Geothrix sp. 21YS21S-2: one gene and its partner. The main gene of each other region encodes a partner of the protein of the gene in region 2 in a complex. Links are inferred from orthologs where the notes say so. Each region holds a gene or a part of one and is shown on either strand. Other genes may lie near its edges. The genes, in order: RAH40_RS05510 and RAH40_RS22910.

What was found.
Region 1: the proteins of RAH40_RS22910 (region 2) and RAH40_RS05510 are in contact, whole or in part, in a crystal structure (PDB 1FMA), measured with the Escherichia coli proteins. The link is inferred for Geothrix sp. 21YS21S-2 from one-to-one orthologs.

The regions. Positions count from the first base shown.
Region 1 is NZ_CP132910.1:1,207,964-1,218,989, reverse strand. What follows is about bases 7,422-10,421. They hold RAH40_RS05510 (MoaD/ThiS family protein), read right to left. Parts: upstream 9,036-10,421; coding sequence 8,808-9,035; downstream 7,422-8,807. Other genes in these bases: RAH40_RS05505 (translocation/assembly module TamB domain-containing protein), read right to left, coding at 9,032-10,421; RAH40_RS05515 (efflux RND transporter periplasmic adaptor subunit), read right to left, coding at 7,641-8,720; RAH40_RS05520 (efflux RND transporter permease subunit), read right to left, coding at 7,422-7,637. Also shown: RAH40_RS05540 (DJ-1/PfpI family protein), read left to right, coding at 1-559; RAH40_RS05535 (alpha/beta fold hydrolase), read right to left, coding at 556-1,899; RAH40_RS05530 (LuxR C-terminal-related transcriptional regulator), read left to right, coding at 2,139-3,101; RAH40_RS05525 (efflux transporter outer membrane subunit), read right to left, coding at 3,085-4,488; more of RAH40_RS05520, read right to left, coding at 4,485-7,421; more of RAH40_RS05505, read right to left, coding at 10,422-11,026. UniProt on the Escherichia coli protein: Involved in sulfur transfer in the conversion of molybdopterin precursor Z to molybdopterin.
Region 2 is NZ_CP132910.1:5,227,883-5,238,617, reverse strand. What follows is about bases 4,931-7,639. They hold RAH40_RS22910 (molybdenum cofactor biosynthesis protein MoaE), read right to left. Parts: upstream 6,641-7,639; coding sequence 6,221-6,640; downstream 4,931-6,220. Other genes in these bases: lat (L-lysine 6-transaminase), read left to right, coding at 6,700-7,639; RAH40_RS22915 (flagellar hook-basal body protein), read right to left, coding at 5,432-6,172; flgG (flagellar basal-body rod protein FlgG), read right to left, coding at 4,931-5,406. Outside these bases: RAH40_RS22945 (FAD-binding oxidoreductase), read right to left, coding at 1-413; RAH40_RS22940 (DUF1338 domain-containing protein), read right to left, coding at 426-1,439; RAH40_RS22935 (aconitase family protein), read right to left, coding at 1,501-3,420; RAH40_RS22930 (hypothetical protein), read right to left, coding at 3,490-3,861; RAH40_RS22925 (flagella basal body P-ring formation protein FlgA), read right to left, coding at 3,914-4,615; more of flgG, read right to left, coding at 4,618-4,930; more of lat, read left to right, coding at 7,640-8,064; rnhA (ribonuclease HI), read left to right, coding at 8,064-8,507; RAH40_RS22895 (DUF5655 domain-containing protein), read right to left, coding at 8,504-9,112; RAH40_RS22890 (YqgE/AlgH family protein), read right to left, coding at 9,115-9,585; RAH40_RS22885 (hypothetical protein), read left to right, coding at 9,656-10,384; RAH40_RS22880 (PAS domain-containing sensor histidine kinase), read left to right, coding at 10,475-10,735. UniProt on the Escherichia coli protein: Converts molybdopterin precursor Z to molybdopterin. This requires the incorporation of two sulfur atoms into precursor Z to generate a dithiolene group. The sulfur is provided by MoaD.

The DNA of each region.
Region 1 (11,026 bases), 4.0 Mb from region 2 along the record:
GGAACCCTCGCCCTTCGAGGTGGTGCTGGTGGCCGGGACGCCGGAGGCCGTCACCACGTCCGGGGGCATGCGGGTGATCCCCGCGGCCACCTTCGCGGACTGCCCGCCCCTGGACATCCTTCTGGTTCCGGGCGGCATGGGGACCCGCAGGGAGATGCTGAACGAGCCGCTCCTGGCCTTCGTCCGCGCCCAGGCGGAGCGGTGCGCCCTGGTGGCCTCGGTGTGCACCGGGGCCCTGGTGCTGGGCAAGGCGGGGCTGCTGGCGGGGCTGCGGGCCACGACCCACTGGCGCTCCCTCGGGCTGATGCGGGAGCTCTTTGCGGACGTCGCGGTGGACGAGGCCTCGAATGTGGTCGACGAGGGCCGGGTGATGACCTCGGCGGGGATCGCCGCGGGCATCGACCTTGCGCTGCGCATCGTGCAGCGCTTCCACGGCGAGGCCGTGGCTCGCGCCACGGCCCGCCACATGGAATATCCGTTCCCCGACGGGAACGGGCGCCGGAACTGGACATCATGTATTGGCCCCTCATCGGATGCGGGGCCAATCCATGATGTCTAGAATCCCGTGAACGTGGCCGTCTCCCAGGTGGTCTCCGTCGTGGGATAGAGCGTGAGGGTCGCGCCGCCCAGCGCCGCGGAGGCGGTGGCCGGGGTGAGGTTGCCCTTGATGAAGGTGTCGAGGAGGCGCACCACCTCCAGGGGGTGGGCGACGGGGAACCCGTGGTCGTAGCCCTGGTTGGCGTCGATCATGACCGCGCTGCAGGTGGCGCCGGCATGCTTGAGGTCGTACTTCGTGGTCGCGGTGTAGTTGTCGTAGATCACCTGGTCGCCCCGCCAGTTCGCGAAATCCGTGACGGCCTTGACCAGCAGCGTCTTCTTCCCGGTGAGGAGGGTGCCCAGGCGCCCGTCGCCGGGGATCGTGACGGTGGTGCCGTCGGCGTTGGCCGCGGTGTTGACGACGTTCAGGGGCGAGACGTTGAACTTGTGGCTGAAGTACAGCGACTCGGGCATGTACTGGATGGTGAGGCCGTCCAGCAGGGCGTTGGTGTAGTTCAGGTCGGTGGTGAACGTGGTGTCGGTCACGGCCCCGGGCGTGAAGGCCTTGGTGATGTCGTACTTGAGGATGTCCTCGAAGACCACCAGGTTCCAGGTGGCCTGGATGTTGGCGAAGGTGCGCTGGTCGCCCTGCCAGGAGCGCTGCTGGAAGCCGGCCCCGACCATGCCGGCGGTGTCGTTGGTGACGGTGACCCAGTCGCCGGCCGCCCAGACCTTGCCGGTGGAATCCGTTCCGGCCTGGCCCGCGTTGAAGCTGACCCGCACGCCGCGCGTGCCGATGCCCGTGAGGCTGACGACGTTGGCGTAGCGGGCCGGGTTGGCGATCACCATCTCCAGGGCGACGCCGAAGCCCATGGAATAGCCCACCAGCGTCACGCCGGAGGCGGGGAAGCCCGTGAGCTGGCCCATGGCCTTCTCGAAGTCCAGGGCGAAATCCCGGAGGCCGGTGATCTTCCTGTTGTAGCTGGAGTGGCCGCTGCCGCGGTAGTCGAACGTGTACACCGTGTAGGCGTCGTTCAGGTCCATGTTCGACCTGAAGTGGTCCAGCATGCCCTCGAAGATGGCGCCCGAGGTGTTGTTGCCGGGCACCAGCACGATGGTCTGGGGGCCGTGCCCGACCTTGCGCACGTAGATGCTCTCCTGGGGATCCGCAGGCAGGACGCCGGCCACGACCACCGCGCCCTCGCCGATGGTCCCGATGTTGGTGCCGTTGGTCCCGTTGGTTCCGTTGGTGCCGTTGGTGCCGCTGGCGCCGGTCGGTCCCATGGGCCCGTCCGACCCCTTGCACCCTGGCAGGAGCAGGGCCAGGGTCAGGGCCAAACAACCGAAAAATCTTATATTCATGGTGTCCTCCTGGATGCGTGGCCGGCAGGCCCCGGGCCTGCCACGGATGGCCTGGAATGAGAGGGGATCTGGAGCCTTGGACGAAGTATGGAGCCCGGTGGAAAGCGACGTAATAATGCAAATGTACTATTTGCTGCTAATTTGGCCCCCTGCTAGATTCATTCAGGATTTCACGGGGAAATGAATGTGCGTTGCCGGCCTCGCCCCCGCGGGCCGGGCTGCTTTGTTCCGGGTAGGCCATGGATGCCTTCGTCGCCGATTTGACACGCCTGTACCGCCTGGCCTCGTCGGCGCCCGCCGACGAGTTCCCGCGGCGGGCGCTGGACCTTCTCCGCGACTGGATCGAGTTCGACGGCGCCGTGTTCGGCTTCGGCGAGCCCGCCTCGGGCGAGATCCGCATGGACGGCGTCTGCGTCTACAACCGCGACCAGGCCCTTCTCCCGAGGTACGCCGAGCTGTCCCGCTTCGATCCCGTGACGCGGCATTTCGTGAACAGGCCGGGGGTCATCCAGAACGTGGACACCCAGGACCGGTACCGGGGCAAGGAGAACCAGCCGCTGGCTGCGTATTCGAAGGCGTACGACCTCCGCCACCTCCTCCTCGTGGGCGATGACCAGCCCGACCACCGCCGGCTGCGATGGGTGGTACTCTACCGGGGCATCCGCAAGGCCTTCGACGCGTGCGAGGAGCAGCGCATGGCCGCGGCCTGGCGGCACCTCGCCTGCGCCCTGGACCTGAACCGGGCCCGGGTGCTGGATCTGCATGCGCCGCCGGATGGGCGCCGCAGCCTGGCGCTGGTCTCGCGCGGAGGCGTACTCGAGATCGCCGACCGGGCCTTCATGGGCCTGGCGCGCCGGGAATGGCGCGACCTCTCCGATACCCGCCTGCCCCCCGCGGCCCTGAAGTCCCTGCGGGAGGGCGGGCCCTACCTGGGCCGGCAGGTGGAGCTCCACTTCTCCGGCCGGGGCGAGCAGGTCGTATGCGAGGCCCGGGAGCGCGGCGCCGTGGCCAGCCTGAGCGCGCGCGAAGCCGAGGTGGCCCGGCTCTACGCCACCGGCCGGAGCTACCGGGAGATCGCGGGGCAGCTGGGCAGCTCCCCCAACACCGTGCGGGTGCAGCTCGCGCGGGTGTACCAGAAGCTCGACATCAACGACAAGGCCATGCTCGCCGCGGCCCTGGGCGGCGTCAGGGACCCGGCTTGACGGCCCCGGGATCCGCGAGGTTCCACCCGCCTCCCAGCGCCTTGTAGAGCTGCACCATCGTCAGGAGCCGCGCGAGCCGCGCCTGGGAGAGGGCGTTCTCCGCGGGGAAGAGCTGCTGCTGGGCGTCCAGGACCTCCAGGTAGTTGGAAAGGCCGGCGGTGTAGCGGAGGTTGGCCAGGGCCACGGCGGACTTCAGGGCCTCCACGGCGCCTGCCAGCTCCTTCTCGGCCTCGGCGTGCTTGGCGTAGGCCACCAGGGCCGTGGACACCTCGCCGAAGGCTCCGGCCACGGCGGCCTGCCAGCGCACCCGGGCCTGCTCCCACTGGGCCACCGCCGCGTCCTTCTGGCGCTGGAGGCGGAAACCCTGGAGGACGGGGCCGGTCAGGGACGCGCCCACCGCCCACTCCTTGCCGGGGCCGGAGAGCTGGCCCAGTTCCGGGGCCACGCCCCCCAGGAGGCCCGTGAGGCTGAAGACCGGGAACTGGCTGGCCTTGGCCACGCCCACGGCCGCGTTGGCGGCCACCAGGCGCTGTTCGGCCTCCCGGAGATCGGGGCGGCGCTCCAGGAGCGTCGAGGGCAGGCCCGCGGGGATGGCGGGGGGCAGGGGCTGCAGGGCCAGGTCCGCGCCGCGGGGGATGGGCCCCGGGTTGCGGCCCAGCAGGAGGCAGAGGAGGTTCTCCTGCGCCTGGATCTGGCGTTCCAGGCCGGGGATGGAGGCCGCGGCCGAGGCCTGGGCGGCCCGGGCCCGGGCGGTCTCCAGGGCCGACGCGGCGCCGCCCGCGAGGCGGCGGCTGAAGAGGTCGTAGGTCTCCCCGAAGGCCGCGGTGGTGGACCGGGCGATCTCCAGGCGGTGGTCCAGCTCGCGCAGCTCGAAATAGGCCGAGGCGGTCGTCGCGAGGGTGGCGAGGTACACGCCCCGGCGGGCGTCCTGGGCCCCCAGGTACCCGGCCAGGCCGGCTTCGTTCAGGCGGCGCACCCGGCCCCAGAGATCCAGCTCCCACGAGGCGCCCGCGTGCACGTCGTAGCCCTGGCCCATGTCGTGGCCGCTTACCGAGTAGGTGGACTGCCGGCCCCGGTTGAAGGAGGCCCCGGGCACGATGGCGGGGAGCCATCCGGCCCGCTCGATGCCCAGGCGCGCGCGGTACTCCTCCACGCGCCAGGTGGCGGTGCGGGCGTCGAAATTGCTTTTCAGGGCCTCGGCGACCAGATCCTTGAGGGTGGGGTCGCCGAAGACGTCCCACCAGGGCTGGTCGGCCAGGGACGCGGCCTCGGCCTGGGCCTGGCCCCGGAAGGCGGCGGGGGGCTGGGCCTCGGGGCGGCGGTAGTTGGGACCCATGGCGCAGCCGGCCAGGAACAGCGCGGCGAGGGGCAGCAGGCGGCGGCTCATGGGGCCTCCTCGTCCTCGTCATGGTTGACGCGGGGGTTGAGGCCCTTCTTGCGGGTGGCCAGGCGTTCCACCACGACGAAGAGCACCGGGATGATGAAGACCGCGATGAGGGTGGCCGCCAGCATGCCGACGATCACCACCGTCCCCAGGATGCGCCGGGACACCGCGCCCGAGCCGGAGGCGGTCCACAGCGGGACGCAGCCCAGGATGAAGGCGAACGACGTCATCAGGATGGGCCGCAGGCGGAGGCGTGCGCCCTCCAGGGCGGCGTCCACGAGGTCGCGGCCCTTCTCCAGCTCGTCCTTGGCGAACTCCACGATGAGGATGGCGTTCTTGGCGGAGAGGCCGATGAGCATCACCAGTCCGATCTGGGCGAACACGCCGAAGTCGTACTTGCGGGCCCAGAGCCCGAAGAAGGCCCCGAAGATGGCGATGGGCACCGACAGCAGCACCGAGAAGGGCAGGGACCAGCTCTCGTAGAGGGCCGCCAGGATCAGGAACACGAACACCAGGGACAGGGCGAACACCAGGCCCGTGGTGCCCTCGGCCTTCTTCTCCTGGTAGGAGAGGTCGGCCCAGTCGTAGCTCATGTCCCGGGGCAGGGTCTCCTTCGCCACCTGCTCCAGGGCCGTCATGGCCTGGCCGGAGCTGTAGCCCGGCGCCGCCGAGCCCAGCACCTGGGCGCTGCGCATGAGGTTGAAGCGGTTCGTGTACTCGGGGCCCTGGATCTTCCGGGTGGTGACCAGGGCGCTCAGGGGCACCATGGTGCCGTCCCCGGCCCGCACGTGGAAGCGCGCGATGTCCTCGACCCCCCGGCGCTCCTGGCCCTCGGCCTGGAGGTAGACCCGCCACTGGCGGCCGAAGCGGTTGAACTGGTTCACGTAGAGCCCGCCCAGGTAGGCCTGGAGGGTCTGGTACACGTCGGCCACGGCCACGCCCTGCTTGAGGGCCTTGTCCCGGTCCACCTCGGCAAATATCTGCGGAGCGGCGGTGGAATACTGGGAATTGACCCCGGTGAGCTCGGGCCGCTTGCGGGCCGCCGCCAGGAAGGTCTTGAGGTTGCGGTCCAGGTAGTCGGGGTCGCCGCCGCTGCGGTCCTGCAGCCAGAGCGAGAAGCCGTTGGAGACGCCCAGGCCCGGGATGGCCGAGGGGAGGAAGCCGAAGACGTTGGCCTCGGGCACCTCCTTGGCCAGCCTGCCGTTGAGGCGCTTGAGGATCTCCCCGGCCTCCATGTGCTGGCCCTTGCGGTCGTCCCAGGGCTGGAGGGTGACGAAGGCGAAGCCGTTGTAGGGCGCCGACACCCGGGCCAGGAGGCTGAAGCCGATGATGTTGCTGATGTAGCGCACCCCTTCGGTCTCCAGGACGATCTTCTCCACCTTGCGGCCCACGGCGTCGGTGCGCTGGAGGCTGGCGCCGGCGGGCAGCTGGTAGTTCACGAAGAAGTAGCCGCTGTCCTCGGTGGGAACGAAGCCCGACGGCAGGCCCTTGCCCAGCCCGAAGTCCATGGCCGCGAACACGGCCAGCACCACCAGGGGGATGGCCCCCTTGCGGATGAGGCGGTGGGAGAAGTTCACGTAGCCGTTGGTGGCCGAGTGGAACTGGTCGTTGAAGGCCTCGAAGAACTTCGCGAAGCGCCCCTTCATCTGCTCCCGGGGCCGAAGGATCAGGGCGCAGAGGGCCGGCGACAGGGATAGCGCGTTGAAGGCCGAGATGAGCACGGAGATGGCGATGGTCACCGCGAACTGCTTGTTGAGCCGGCCCTGGATGCCGCCCAGGAAGGCCACGGGGATGAACACGCTCGAGAGCACCAGGGCGATGCCCACCACGGGGCCCGCCACTTCCTTCATGGCCTGGACCGTGGCCTCGCGGGGCTTCATGCCCTGCTCGATATGGTGCTCCACCGCCTCCACCACCACGATGGCGTCGTCCACCACCAGGCCGATGGCCAGCACCAGGCCGAACAGCGACAGGGTGTTGATGGAAAATCCCAGCATCGGGAACACCGCGAAGGTGCCGATGAGGCTCACGGGCACGGCGATCATGGGGATGAGGGTGGCGCGCCAGTTCTGCAGGAAGAGGTAGACCACCAGCATGACCAGGATCATGGCCTCGCCCAGGGTCCAGACGATCTCCTTGATGCCCTCCTTCACCGGCAGGGTGGTGTCCACCGACGTGGTGAACTGCAGGTCCGCGGGGAAGCGGGCCTGGAGGTTGCGCATCTCCTTCTTGACGGCGTTGCCCACCTCCAGGGCGTTGGAGCCCGGGGTCTGGTAGACGGCCACGATGCAGCTGGGCTGGCCGTTGAAGCGCCCGACCTGCTTGTACGACATGGCGCCCAGTTCCACCCGGGCCACGTCGCCCACCCGCACCACCGACCCGTCGGGGTTGGCCCGCACGACGACCTGCGTGAACTCCTCGGGCGCCAGGAGGCGGCCCTGGGCGCGCACGGTGTAGGTCATCTCCTGGCCCGCGGGCATGGGCTCGCCTCCGAGCTGGCCGGAGGGGTTGACGGTGTTCTGCTGGGCCAGGGCCCGGTTGACCTCGGCGACCGTGATGCCCAGCTTGGCCATGAGGTCGGGCTTGACCCACACCCGCATGGCGTAGTCGCCCGCGCCGAAGATGTTGATCTGGCCCACGCCGGGCACCCGGTACAGGGGGTCCACCAGGTTGATGGTGGCGTAGTTGCTGAGGAAGAGCGCGCTGTAGGTGCCCTTGGGGGAGTACAGGGCCATGAGCAGCAGGGCGGTTCCCGTGGACTTGCGGATGGTCATGCCGCTCTGGTTCACCTCCGCGGGGAGGAAGGGCTGGGCCTGGGCCACGCGGTTCTGGGTGTTGACCTGGTCCTGGTTGACGTCCGTGCCCACGTCGAAGGTCACCAGCTCGCTCATGGTGCCGTCGTTCGCGTTGGTGGACTGCATGTACAGCATGTTGTCCACGCCGTTCATCTGCTGTTCCAGGGGCGCGGCCACGGCCTGCTCGATGGTGACGGCGTCGGCGCCGGTGTAGTTGGTGGACACCTGGATCTGGGGCGGGACGATCTCGGGGAACTGGGACACGGGCAGCCCGCGCATGCAGACCAGCCCCGCGATGAGGGTGATCACCGCGATGACCATGGCGACGATGGGGCGCTTGATGAAGAATTCGGGCACGGGCTACTTTCCGGGCAGGGGCGTCACCAGCTGGCCGCTCGCGACCTTCTGGGTTCCCTCCACCACCACCCGTTCACCGGGGTTGAGGCCCTTCTCGATGACGACCAGCGGGCCCGCCTTGGCCCCGGTCTGCACCACGCGGATTTCGACCTTGTTGTCCCTGCCCACCACGGCGACCTGCGACGTGCCCTGCAGGTCCCAGATGGCCCGCTGGGGCACCAGGAGCGCGTTGCGGGCCAGGCCTACCGCCGCCCGCACCTTGCCGTACTGTCCGGGCCGCAGGAGCCCGTCGGGGTTGGGGAAGGTGCCGGCCACCAGGATGGTGCCGGTGCGGGGGTCGATGCCCCGGTCGGCCAGCAGCGGGTCGCCGCGCCTGGGGTAGACGGTGCCGTCGGACAGCACCAGCTCGAGGCTGCCCTTGCCGCCGCCCCTGGCCCAGTCCCGGGCCCAGTCGCGGTAGTCCTGTTCCGTGGCGCTGAAGAACACCTTGATCGGGTTGAGGGTGGACACGGTGGTCATCACCCGCGTCCCGTTCACGAGGTCGCCCATCTGCACCTTGGCGATGCCGGCGACGCCGTCGATGGGCGAGCTCACGCGCGTCCATTCGACGTTGAGCGAAGCCTTGTCCAGGGCCGCCTGGGAGGCGTCCACCGCGGCCTGGGCCTGCCGCAGGGACGACAGCGCGTTGTCGAGCTCCTGCTGGGAGATGGCCTTCTGAGCGGCCAGGGGCGTGAAGCGGTCCACGTCAAGGCGGGCCTTGTCCCGGGCCGCCTTGTCCCGGGCCAGCGCCGCCCGCGCCTGGTCCGACGCGGCCTTGAAGGCCCTCGGGTCGATCTCGAAGAGCGTCTGGCCGCGGTGCACGGCGGCACCCTCGCGGTAGACCTGGCGCAGGACGTAGCCTTCCACCTGGGGCCGGATCTCGGCGTTCACGAAGCCGTCCAGGCTGGCGATCCATTCGCGCACCAGCGGCACGTCCTGCTGGGTCACGGTGGCCACTCCCACCTGGGCGGGGGCCGTGGGCTTGCCGGAATGCGTGCAGCCCGCGACGAGGAGGGCCAGGATCAGGGGGGGAAGCATCTTCATCGGGTATCCCGTCGTCCGCTAAGGAGTTGAACCTCCATAGTATTGCGAGGGCTCACGAATTGAAGCAAAAACAGCGGGGGGTGGCCTTCAGCCTCCGCTCACCGGCGGGAAGAGCGCCACCTCGTCGCCGTCCGCCAGGACCGCGGATCGTTCCGCGAAGGTCCGGTTCACCGCGAAGAGTCCGTCCGCGGGCAGGTCCGCCAGGGCCGGATCGGCCAGGAGGGCCTCCAGCGTGGGGGGGGAGGGCAGGGGAAAGTCCCTGGACTGGAATCCGAGGCGCTCACGGTACCGTGCGAATGCTTGTACGTGGATCATTTGGGTGTCCATGTGTAGCGGATTTCCCCCGAGGGCTGCACGCCCTGGACGGTGGTGTCCCCGGGGGTCTGGGAGGAACCGGTGATCTGGCGCGCGCCCAGGGTGAGGACCAGGTTCCCGAAGCGCCACTCCACGTTGCCGCTGACGGTGCTCTGGGTGCCTTCCTGTTTGTAGCTGTAGATCAGGGGCGTGCGGTGGCCGAAGATGTCGAAGCTCTTCTCCAGGGTCAGGCTCAGGTTGGGACCGCCCAGGAGGGAGAAGTTCACCCGGTCCAGGGTGAGGGTCTTTCGCAGGCGCTCGAGGGTGTTGGCCAGCATGAGGGAGGAGAGCAGGCCCGCGCCCTGGCTCAGGATGCCGGTGTTCATGGAGGACTGGGTGGAGGAGGCCCCCAGCGATCCCCCCACCTTGCTCACGGCGGCCGGGTCCACCAGGATGGTCAGGATCTCGTCGGGCCGCAGGGCGGGGGTGGAACTGGGGTGCACGCTGATGGCGTCCAGCGTGCCGTTGATGTCGAGGGTCACCAGGTAGGGGTCCACCTCGATGCGGCCGTGGAGGTCCACCACGGGATTGATCACCGCGGGATCGGTGAACTCCACCGAGCCCCGCTCCAGGACCAGGTCGCCGGCGGCCACGAGGTTGGTGAGGCGGCCCCCGGGCAGGAGGTCCATGCGGCCCTTGAGGCCGGGGTGGGCCAGGGTGCCCATGATCTTGAAGCTCCCCGCGGGGCGGCCCTGGAGCTTGAGGTAGTTGGTGTCGAACTCCCAGGGGCGCGCCATGAACAGGTCCAGGTCCAGGTCGATGCGGGCCAGGGGGTCGGAGGGGTCCAGGGAGGTGAGGAGGCCTGAGCCGCCCGTGGTGGTGGCCAGGAGGATGTCCGTGATGTTGAAGTCGGTCTGGTAGAGCATGTTCTTGGCGCGGATGGTGCCCTTCAGGAGGCCGCCGTCCCTGTCGTTGCCCCGGAGGGTTCCGTTGAAGCCGCCCTGGATCTCGAAGCCCTCCGGCATGTCCCGGAGCTGGAAGTTGTCCAGGGTCGCTCCGAAGTCGTAGTCGGTGAGGCCGCGGAAGCCCCAGGTGAGCCGGCCCCAGGCGGTCAGGGCGCCCTGGGCCATGATCCCCTTCAGGGGCGCGTCCTGGGGAATGGTGATGTCCCGGCCGTGGAAGAAGGCCGCGAAGTCCACGTTCTCGATGCTCTGGGGGTAGGAGCGCGCGGAGAGCCTGCCGCCGTGCAGGTCGAGGCGGCCCTCCAGGGCCGGTTCCGCGGGCTTGCCCAGCAGGTCGAGCTTGAACGTGGCGCTGCCCTCGGGCTTCAGGTCGGCCATGAGGCTGTACGGGCCGGGGTTCAGGGTGTGGTCGAGGATCGCCTTCAGGTTGGAGAGCTCCGCGGCCCCCTCCAGCCGGAGGTCCAGCTTGCCTTCGGGGCTGAAGGGAAGCCAGCCCCCGAGGCTCATGGTGGTGGTGGCCAGCTGGGGCTTGCCTTGGACGGCGGCGGTGCGGCCCTGGACCTGCAACGACATGTCCATGCCGGTGAGGTCGCCCTTGAAGGTGCCCGGGCGGCTCTGGACCAGTTCGAAGCCCTGGAAGCTGCCCAGGAAGTTCCGGAGCTCGCCCTGCCACCGGATCCCCGAGGCGGTCCAGTCGCCGCGGCCGTGGTAGTCGAGGCTGACGTCCCTGAGGAAGCCCTCCGTAAGCCGGGAAGCGACCGGGCCCGTCTCGGCGGAATCGGGCCCCAGGTGCACGCGGATGTCCCCCGACAACGTTCCCTTTCCCACCTGCTCCCCTTCGAAGGTCACCAGGGGAACGGTCCTGCCCGCCATGAGGAGATGGGCGCCCAGGTGCCCGTCCCGGAAGGCCAGCCCCGCCTGGAAGCCCTCCAGGGAACGTCCCTCCATGGACAGCCGGCCCTGGCTGAGGGTGAAGGATCCTTCGGGCGCCTGGGAGGGCCCCAGGGGCGCCGTGAGGGGGCCGGAGAGGCCGCCTTCGATCCGGCCCTG
Region 2 (10,735 bases):
ATCATGCCCCCGATCTGGGGGTCGGCCCCCAGGTCCACGGGGAAGTGCAGGCCGTGCCCGGCCAGGGCCTCGTTGAGGGCGCTGAGGAGGACGCCGCCGTCCACCAGGGCCGTGCGGTCCGTGGGGTCGATCTCCAGGCGCCGGTTCAGGCGCTCCAGGCTGAGCACCGCCATCTCCCCGCCGGCGTCGGGCACCGAGGCGCCCACGAGGCCCGTGTTGGCCCCCTGCACGATGACGCGCAGGCCCCTGGCGTGGCAGAACGCCATGAAGGCCGACACTTCGGCGGTGGTGGAGGGCCGCGCCACGAACCGGGCCCTGCCCTTCCCGTAGCGCCAGCCGGTTTCGTACTTCTCGAGTTCGGATTGGTCGGCGAGCACCGCGCCCTGGCCCAGCAGGGCGGTGAGGTCATCCATCAATGCGTCCACTCAGAAGCTCCCGGGTGCGGTCATCTTGAATATAGCCTGGGCGTTGCCCGTGTCGAAGCCCAGATCCAGGCCGCCGCCGGGCAGGGGCCGGCGGGTGATGAACTCGAAGAACGAGCCCGGCACCGTCTTCAGCACCAGGTGGCCCTCGATGTCCCGGAAGGGCCGCTCCACCGGATCGGCCTGGAAGGCGGTCTGCAGGACCCGGCCGGTGGAGGAGACCTCGACGGTCTCCTTCATGGCCCGGCCCAGCTCCTTCTGCGCCACGGCCAGGGCCTCCACGTCGGCCACGCGGTCCGTGGCATGGTTGAAGGCGTTGCCCTCGGTGGCGATCCAGGCCATCTCCGCGCTCTCCAGGTAGAGGATCCGGTAGTCGGCGAGGCTGGGGGCCGCGTGCTGCCGGTCGAAGCACGCCACCAGGTCGGGCAGGAGGGCCCGGGCGTCCTCCGGGGCCAGGCTCCCCTCACCGGCCAGCTCCGCCAGCCGTTCCAGGGCCCGGGGCGGCAGGGGGTCCCGGGAGGTGCCCAGCACCCGGGCCACGGCCGCCTGGAAGGCCGGGCTGAAGCTTTCGGGGTGGAGCTCGCTGAGGAAGAACTGGGGGATGTCCTCCGGCAGGTCCTGGTGGCAGTAGGCGCGGCCGGTCATGGAGAGCCGGTCCAGGGGGTAGACGTCGGCCAGGGCGTAGCCCAGGGGCCCCAGCACCCGCGTGATGGCGGCTTCCCCGGGGGGCAGCGGGCCGCTGGCCGCCAGGACGGTTCGCAGGGCGCCGTGGTCGAAGACCACCTTGCCGCCGCCGGCGACCACGTCCAGCACGTAGGCCCTCGCCGAGGGCACCCGCTCCTGCAGGTCCCGGAGGAGGGCGAGGTTCATGGCGAAGGCCAGCTGGGCCCGGGAGACCCTGGGCTCCCCCGGCGCCAGGAGGGCCTCCGGCACCGCCACGGAGGCCAGGAGGTCCCCGGTTCGGCGGGCGCCCAGCAGGGCTTCCAGAAGGGTCCGCAGGTTGGTGTCTGATTGCATTGAATGCTCCACAAGGGGGCCCGCGCGGGCCCCGTCCCTGTTTCTTCGATGCCGGTGGCGCCTAGGGGGTTCCCGCGAGCGCGTCGAATCCGCAGATGGCGCCGCGCAGGGCGCTGGCGGCCACCGTGGCCGGGCTCGCCAGCCACACCTGGCCGGGGCCGCTGCGGCCTGGGTTGTTGCGGTTGATGGCGCTGATGGTGACCTGTTCGGCCCGGGTGGAGACGCCGGGGCCGGCGTTGATGCAGGCTCCGCAGCCGGGGCCCAGGATGCGCGCGCCGGCCTCCTCGAAGGCGGCGAGCCAGCCCTGGGCCTCGGCGTGGGCCCGCACGTCCTCGCTGCCGAGCTGGATGAAGAACTGCACCTGCAAAGGCACCGTGAGGCCGTGGTCCAGGCCCCACCTCACCACCTCGTAGACCTTCTGCAGGTCGGCGCGCTTGGCGCCGGTGCAGCTGCCCACGTAGGCGATGTCCACGGGAACCTCGCGCTCCAGGGAATCCAGGGGCAGGCCGTTGCCCGCGAAGCCCGGCGACGCCAGCATGGGCACGACCTGGGAGCAGTCCACCTCCAGGCGGTCCGCGTAGGCCGCGCCGGGGTCGCTGGCCATCCAGGGCTCCAGGGCGATGCGGGCGCCCCTGCGCTCCTCCACGAAGCGGACGGTTTCCGCGTCCGGGGCCATGACGCCCGCGAAGGCGCCGAAGTCGGCGGCCATGTTGGTGAGGGTGGCGCGCTCGTCGATCTGCAGGGCCCCGAGGGCCTCGCCCGCGTATTCGATGATGTTCCCCCGCACGTGGCCGTCCCTGAAGAAGGGCAGCGTCAGGAGGTGGAGCACCAGGTCCTTGGCGTAGACGCCGGGCCTGAGCTTGCCGTCGAGGCGCACCAGGACGGTGGGGGGCACGGTGACCCGCACGTCCCCGGTGACCCAGGCCGAGGCGATGTCGGCGGCCCCCACCCCGAAGGCCAGGGCGCCCAGGGCGCCGCTGTGGGGGGTGTGGGAGTCGGTGCCCACGATCACCTGCCCGGGCAGGGCGTACCGCTCGGCCATGAGGACGTGGCAGATGCCCTCGCACCCGCCCTCGGTGACGTCCCCGTGGAGGCGGATGGCGTTGGCGGCGCAGAACTCCTCCTGGAGCTTCTTGATGCGCCGGGCCACTTCCATGAGCCCGGGCTGCCCTTCGTCCTGCGTGTAGAACCGGCCCATGAAGGTGAGATGGTCGCGGAAGGCCAGGATGGTGCCGGGGTCCGCGAAGGGGATGCCTTCGCCCAGGCCCTTGCGGAGCATCGCCACGGCCAGCGGCGTGACGGTCTCGTGGGAGAAGCGCCAGTCCGCCTTCACCAGGAGCCCGTCGCCGGCGGCCACCGCGGGCAGGCCCTGGCCTGCCGCGGTCCGGGCGGCCCGGGCCAGGATCTTCTCCCCGTACGTCATGGGCCCGGGTTCACGGGCCGGCACGGGGATCTCCGCCGTCCCCTCGAGCCGGGCCCGGGTGAAGTCGAAGATCCCGCCATGGCGGACGATCTCGGCGGTGAGCGGGTCCAGGCCCTCGGTGAAGGCGGCCATGGGGATGGCCTCCCCTGCGCGGATGCGATCCACCAGGGTCATGTCCGTGGAGGTGAGAAGGCCCAGGGAATGGCAATAGAGGCGGTAGCCGGGGTCGAAGCTCTCGGCGATGACGATGCGGATGCCCGAGGCGCGCTCGGCGTAGGGACCGGCCTCCCGGGGACTGCCGATGCCGTGGCGCTTGCCGGAAACCGCAACCTCGAACCCGCCCCGGCGCACGAAGCCTTCATGGACGGGGAAGGCCCCGTCGCAAAGGAGGCCCAGGTAGGGGAAGTCCTCCAGCCGCTGGCCGAAGTAGTAGCACACCCAGCCCGGGGCGATCTCGTCCACGGACACGTAGTCCCGCAGGCGGACCTGCTCCAGGGGGAGATCCTCCCCCTGGAACTGTCTCTGCAGACCGGCGGGATCTCCGCACAGGAGAAGCACCCGACCCTTGGTCTTTACAGAATCCGTCCTCATGTCACAAGAATGCCACAGATGACGAGGTGGTGGTGGCTATTTGCCTTCCTCTTCCTCGAGCTTGGCGGAGAGTTCGTCCAGGTGGGCCAGGAGCCGCTGGGCGAACGCCTCGTCCTCGAGGATGGTGAAGTCGTCGCCCTTGACCTCGAAGATCTCGATGGTCAGGTTGCTGTCGCCTTCGGTGTCCTCGCCGGCTTCGCCGGCCTCGGAATACGCCTGGACCTCGGCGAGGGGGGCCATGATGGCGAAGTGGCGGTCTTCGAAATCCACTTCCTCCAGGATGGCGAACTCCTCCTTTTCACCGTTTTCGTCCTCGAGTTCGACTACCTCGATTTCATCGGCATGGTCCTCGTCGTGGCCGCAGCCGCACGCGTGATTGGGGTCTTTGTGATCATGGTCGTGGGCCATGGCGGGCTCCTGTCAAGGCTCCAGACTATTGTCTTTGGCCCTCCCCCGCCACCTATTTCGATCCGGCCCACTGGACGCGCGCCTCTCCGGGGCCGGTGACCACGGCCTGGACCATCCTGCGGGTGGTGGGCATTTCCAGCCTAACCTTGTCCCCGGCGGCGCCTCCGGACCGGGCCAGGGCATCCACCGTGATGGACAGGTCGCCGTCCACCAGCGCCAGGCGCACCGGGTCGCCGGCGTTGATGAGGGGGATGGCCTCCAGGTCCGTGCGCACCAGCACCTTGCCCTGGATCACGGGCCCGCGCAGCCGGTAGCCCTCGGGCACCGCCCGCAGCGCCCCGGCCGGGGGGACGCCCTCGAAGTCGAAGGCCTCGAGCTGGCCCGGCTCCGGCACGGCCCGGCGCGGCAGGGCGCTCCGGAAGCGCAGGAGCTGCCCCTTCCACTGGCCGTCCATGTCCACCCGCACCATGCCCAGGGTGCGGCCCGCGGCGATCGCGTTGAAGGACACGTAGAACCGCCCGGTCAGGTCGGGCCGGCTCAGGTGGGCCGGCTCGAAGGTCAGGGGCCCCTTCGGGGACTTGGGCAGGAGCGGGGGGGTGACCACCCGGAACGTGTAGGTCCCGTCCCGGCCCGCCACCTGGGCCTCGGCGTAGGCCAGGGCCTGCGCGTGGAGGCGGTCCCCGGCGGGGAGCGCGGCGTCGGGCTCGGCCCCGAGGAGGGCGGCGCCCAGGAGGAATGCGGCCAGGAGGCGCACGGCTAGCGCTTGAGGCCGGCCACCAGCTGCAGCATGCTGTCGGCGGTCTGGATGGTCTTGGAGTTGGCCTCGTAGGCGCGCTGGCCGATGATCATGTTCACCATCTCCTCGGCCATGTCCACGTTGGAGACCTCGAGGAAGTACTGCTGGATGGTGCCCAGGCCGGTGAGCCCGGGGGTGCCGTCGATGGCGTCGCCGCTGGCCAGGGTGGGCTGGTAGAGGTTGTGGCCCAGGGCATTGAGGCCGTTGGGGTTGATGAAGTTCGAGATGGTGATCTGGCCCACCTGCTGGGGCGTGGACTGGCCGGGCTGGGTCACGGAGATGGTGCCGTCGGTGGCGATGGTGACGCTGAGGGCGTCCTGGGGGATGGTCACCTGGGGGTCCAGGGGATTGCCGTTGGCGTTCACGATGTTGCCGTTCTGGTCCAGGCTGAACGAGCCGTCCCGGGTGTAGGCGAAGGTGCCGTCGGGCATGGTCATGCGGAAGAAGCCCGAACCCTCGATGGCCATGTCGAACTGGCTGTTGGTGTTCTTGAGGCTGCCGGTGGTGAACTCCTTCACCATGGCCGCCAGGCGCGCCCCGTGCCCGATCTGGATGTTGCCCGGATAGGTCGTGGAGGTGGACGTGTTGGTGCCGGCCGTGTTGATGGTCTGGTAGAGGAGGTCCTGGAACTCCGCACGGGACTTCTTGAACCCGGTAGTGTTGATATTGGCCAGGTTGTTGGAGATGGTGTCCATGTTCGTCGTCTGCACGTTCATGCCGGCGGCGGCGGACCACATGGCTCTCATCATGGGAGGCTCCTAGGATCGGGGGGTTTCAGCGCGGGGCGACGTCGGAGATGCTGCGGCTGTCCATGTCGTTGGTGATGGTGGACGCCACCTTCATGCTCATTTCGAAAAGGCGGTTCAGGCGGATCATGTCGATCATGCAGGTGGCCGTGTCCACCGAGCTCTGCTCCAGGGACCCCTGCACCACCGTGGCCGTGGCGGCCCTGGTGGCCGAACCGGCGGGGTCGAAGCGGTTGGAGCCCATGCGCTGGAGGGAATCCGGGCTGGCGAAGTCCCGGATCTCGATCTGGCCCTTGGCCTCCGTGCCCTGCATGACCGTACCGTCGGCCAGCACCGTGAAGGCGGGGTCGTTGACGTCCAGGAGGATGGGCTGGCCATTTTTGCCCAGCACCTGGGCCCCGTCCAGGGTCTGCAGCTCCCCGGTCTTGGAGAGCCCCAGGCGCCCGTCCCGGGTGGCCAGGACACCCGCGGCGGTCCTGACCATGAAGAATCCGGAGCCCTCCAGGGCGAGGTCCATGTTCCGCCCCGTGGTCTTGAGGGTGCCCTGGGAAAAATCCGTGCCCCTTGAGGCCAGGACCGTGCCGTCGTTCAGGAACCCGGAAAGGGGCAGCCCCGAGCCTTCATTGACGGCCTTGTTGAACACCGCGAAAAAGCTCTTCTCGGGCTTGTAGCCGATCGTCGCGGCATTGGCCAGGTTGTTGGATACGGTGTCGAGCTGGAAGGAACGGGCCTTCAGGCTTCCGGCTGCGACATAGTATGCGGGATCCATGGGTGGGCACCTCTGGCCTGGGTCAGTGCAGAGGTCGTGCCAAAAACCTCAGGCCCGGTTCTCCCCCTCCACCCAGGCCTTCTCCCCGTCCCTGTAGTTCTCGCGCTTCCAGATCGGCACCGACTCCTTGATCCGGTCCATGATCCAGGCCACGGCCTCGAAGGCCTCCCTGCGGTGGCCGGAGGAGACGCCCACGACCACGGCGGCCTGAAGCAGCGGCACCTCGCCGGTGCGGTGGTGGATGGCGCAGCGGATCAGCGAGAAGCGGGCCATGGCCTCCTCGCGGATGCGGGAGAGTTCGGCCAGGGCCATGGGCGTGTAGGCCTCGTAGGCCAGGAGGTCGACGCTCCGGCCCTGGTGGTTGTCCCGGGCGCAGCCCTCGAAGACCACCACGGCGCCCGCGCCCGGGTCCAGCAGGGCCTCCCGGATCCCCGCCGCGTCAAGGATTGCGTCTGTGACATCGATCATACTAAGCAACGTAAGCCTCCCGGGACCCCATGGTAGTCTGGCTTTTTGCCGAGGCCGCCATGAAAAAAGCGCAGGAAACCCATGTACTCCCCGCCGAGGTCTTCGACGTCCTCGGGCGCCACCTCCTCGTCGACGGCTTCCACATGGTCATGGACCTGGAGAAGTCCTACGGTTCCTGGATCGTGGACGCCCGGGACGGCAAGAAGTATCTGGATTTCTACACCTTCTTCGCCACGGCGCCCCTGGGCCACAACCATCCCAGCCTCCGCGACGCGGCCTTCCAGGCCAAGCTGGGCTCCATCGCGGTGAACAAGCCCGCCAACTCCGACATCTACACCACCGCCTACGCGGAATGGGTGGAGGCCTTCGCCACCAAGGCCGCGCCCTCCTACCTGCCCCACCTGTTCTGGATCGACGGCGGCGCCCTGGCCGTGGAGAACGCCCTGAAGGCGGCCTTCGACTGGAAGGTGCGCAAGAACCTGGAGAAGGGCCTGCCCGAGAAGGGCTCCAAGGTCATCCACTTCAAGGAGGCCTTCCACGGGCGCTCCGGCTACACCCTCAGCCTCACGAACACCGCCGACCCGAGGAAGTACCAGTACTTCCCCAAGTTCGACTGGCCCCGCATCTCCAACCCCAAGATCACGTTCCCCCTGGACGCCGAGAACCTCGCCAAGGTCGAGCAGATGGAGAAGGTCGCCGTGGCCCAGATCGAGGCCGTGATCGCCCAGGATCCCGCCGAGATCGCCTGCCTCATCGTCGAGCCCATCCAGGGCGAGGGCGGCGACAACCACTTCCGCACCGAGTTCCTGCAGGCCCTGCGCGACCTCGCCGACAGGCACGAGTTCCTGCTCATCTTCGACGAGGTCCAGACGGGCTTCGGCGCCACCGGCAAGTGGTGGGCCCACGAGCACCACGCCGTGCGCCCCGACATCCTCGTCTTCGGCAAGAAGACCCAGTGCTGCGGCATCGCCGCCAGCGCGCGCCTGGACGAGGTGGAGAGCGTGTTCAAGGTGCCCAGCCGCATCAACAGCACCTGGGGCGGCAACCTCGTGGACATGGTCCGCGGCACCCGCATCATCGACATCATGGTCGAGGAGAAGCTGGTCGACCACTGCGCCGTCCAGGGCGAGCGGCTCCTCAAGGGCCTCCACGAGATCAACGCGGAGTTCCCCGAGTTCACCAGCAACCCCCGCGGCAAGGGCCTCTTCTGCGCCCTGGACATGGCCACCCCGGCCCTGCGCACCGCCACGGTGTCCAAGGCCCAGGACCTGGGCATGATCATCCTCTCCACCGGCCACAACGGCCTGCGGTTCCGTCCCGCCCTGAACCTGGCCACCGCGGACCTGGACCTGGGCGTCGAGCTGCTGCAGAAGAGCATCAGGCTCGCCGTGGAAGCCACCCGCCCCCACATGGCGAAGGTCTAGTGCAGGTCGAGCTTTACTGCGACGGCGCATGTCTCGGGAACCCCGGCCCCGGCGGCTGGGGCTTCCTGCTGCGCGTGAAGACCACCGACGGCACCAGGGAGAAGGAGGGTTCCGGCGCCGAGGCCGGGACCACCAACAACAAGATGGAGCTCACCGCCGCCATCGAGGGCCTCAAGCTCCTCACCAAGCCCTGCACCGTGGCCCTCTACAGCGACAGCCAGTACGTCGTGAAGGGCATCCAGTCCTGGATCAAGGGCTGGAAGGCCAAGGGCTGGCGCAAGGCCGACGGCAAGCCGGTGCTCAACATCGAGCTCTGGAAGGAGCTGGACGCGCTCTGCGGGAAGCACCGGGTGGACGCCCACTGGGTGAAGGGCCACGCGGGGCACCCCGAGAACGAGCGGGTCGACCAGCTCGCGTCGGACGCCGCCAAGAGCATCGCCTAGACGTCCAGATCGTAGGCCCGCCTCAGCCAGCCCTCCAGGTCCCCGTCGAGATCGGCGGCCGACCGCACCTCGAGCTTCAGGGTGATCCGGTCCTTCTTCGCGAAGCCGCCGGTGTCGACGAGGCGCGGCGCGCGGCCCGCGAGCTTCGCGGGGTCGCCCAGCACCAGGCCCAGGTCCAGGCGCGAAGCGAAGGGCTTGACCTCGGCGAACACGCGCCTTCGGTAGATGGAGACCAGGGTCCGGCAGGGGCAGGCCGTGACGTCGGCGCCCAGGCCGTAGGCGGCGTCCAGGATCCGGTCCAGGAGGGGGCGGAGGGCGGCCCTGGCGCCGGCGTACTGGGCGTCCAGGTAGCCGGGGCACTTGGCGAGGTAGCTCTCCGGGGTTTCCGGCTCCTGGCCGGCCGCCATCTCGGCCAGCCAACCGGCCGCGGACATGCCGAGGCCCCGCTCCCGGAAGAAGGCCCGGGCCGCCTTGAGGTCCACCGCTCCGGCCTCCCGGGCCAGGGCCAGCCAGGCCTCGGGCCCCCTGCCGGAGTTCCGCTCGAGATTCGCGAGAATGGCCGCCCCGTGGGCGACGCCGGGATGGATGCCCCAGGGCCGCCCCACGGCTAGCCCGTGATGGACTGGATCGCCAGGGACCAGAGCTCCTGGGGGTCCTCTGGCATGAGCCATTCGGGATTCAACGGCACGCGGACCCAGGCCCCGTCCTGGATCTCCTGGTCCAGCTGCCCGGCGCCCCAGCCCGCATAGCCGAGGAAGAGGCGGAAGGTGGATCTCGGCTCGACCAGCAGGGACTCCAGCAGGTCCTTGCGGTAGCTGATGAAGTCGGTGAAGTCCAGGACCGTGTCGTCGGCCTCGGGAAGCCCGCCGCGCACCAGGATGATGCCCCGCTGGGGATCCACGGGGCCGCCGCGCCAGGCGGTTGCATCCTCGTCCCCCGTGAAGGCCAGCCGGCTCTCCTGGCAGATCTGGCGCAGCGTCACGGGCAGCGGGCGGTTGAGGATCACGCCCATGCCGCCGGCCTCGTCGTGCTCCACGAGGAGCACCACGGAGTGGAGAAAATTCGGGTCCAGGAGCATTGGACTCGCCACAAGCAGACATGGGGCCAGTTGACTCATGCCCAAGATCATAACGCGCTACTCTCAGAGAATGATCAAGTCACCCAAATCCGATCTCGCCAGCTTCTCCGAAGGGATGGCCTTCCTCACCCGCCGCCCCCTCGCCGCCCTGGCCCTGGCCGCCCTGGGCATGGTCCTCGCCGCCCTCCCGCCGCTGCTCCAGATCAAGGTGGGCCTGCCGGACGACGACCTGGTCCGGTTCGTCCTCACCTTCGCATGCCTGGTACCCCTGGAAATGTATTTCATCCCCCGGTTCCTGGCCGAGGCCGACGCCAGCGCAGGGGACCGGACCCTGAACCCCGTGGCGGGGTGGGAACGGCTCTTCGAGGAGCGCTGGGTGCCGGCGATGGCCGCCCGGATCCTCCTCTACGCGGGGGTCTTCCTGGGGATGGTCCTCCTCGTCGTGCCCGGCCTCATGATCCTGTTCGCCTTCGGGTGGGCGCCCCTGCGGGTCCTCCTGCGGGGCGAGCCGCTGCCCGTGGCGGCGCGGGCCAGCCTCCGGATGATGGTGCAGGCCTGGCGCCGGGTGATGCTGGTGGTCCTGGCCCTGGCGACCCTCTACCTGGTCTACATGGGCGTGCTCGCCCTGGCCCTCACGCCCCTGGGCGAGGCCCCGACGCCCTGGGTGCGCCTCACCCATCCCGGCATGTGGGTGGGGAATTTCCTGGGGACCCTGCTGAACCTCTGGACCAGCGCCACGGTGCTCGCCCTGTTCAGGCGGGTCGAAGGGTTCGCGGCGGAGCACCCGACAGGTAATTAACAATTGATTCCATTTCGGATGACCGGTTTTTTGACATTGAATCCGGGTCGCGGAGGGCCATACTCCTGGCAACGCCCTCCGGACGCGCCCATGTGGAAACCCCTCCAGAAGCTCTTCGCCGACCCTGCGCCCCCCAGGGCCGAAGCCGAAGACCGGGAGTACCTCCAGGAGCGGTTCCAGCTCTTCATCGAGCAGGTCAAGGACTACGCCATCTTCATGCTGGACCCCCAGGGGAGGGTGGCCTCCTGGAACCAGGGCGCCCAGCGCCTCAAGGGCTACGAGGCCGGCGAGGTCCTGGGGCGGCACTTCTCCATTTTCTATGAGCCCGAGGACGTGGCCGCGGGCCTCCCG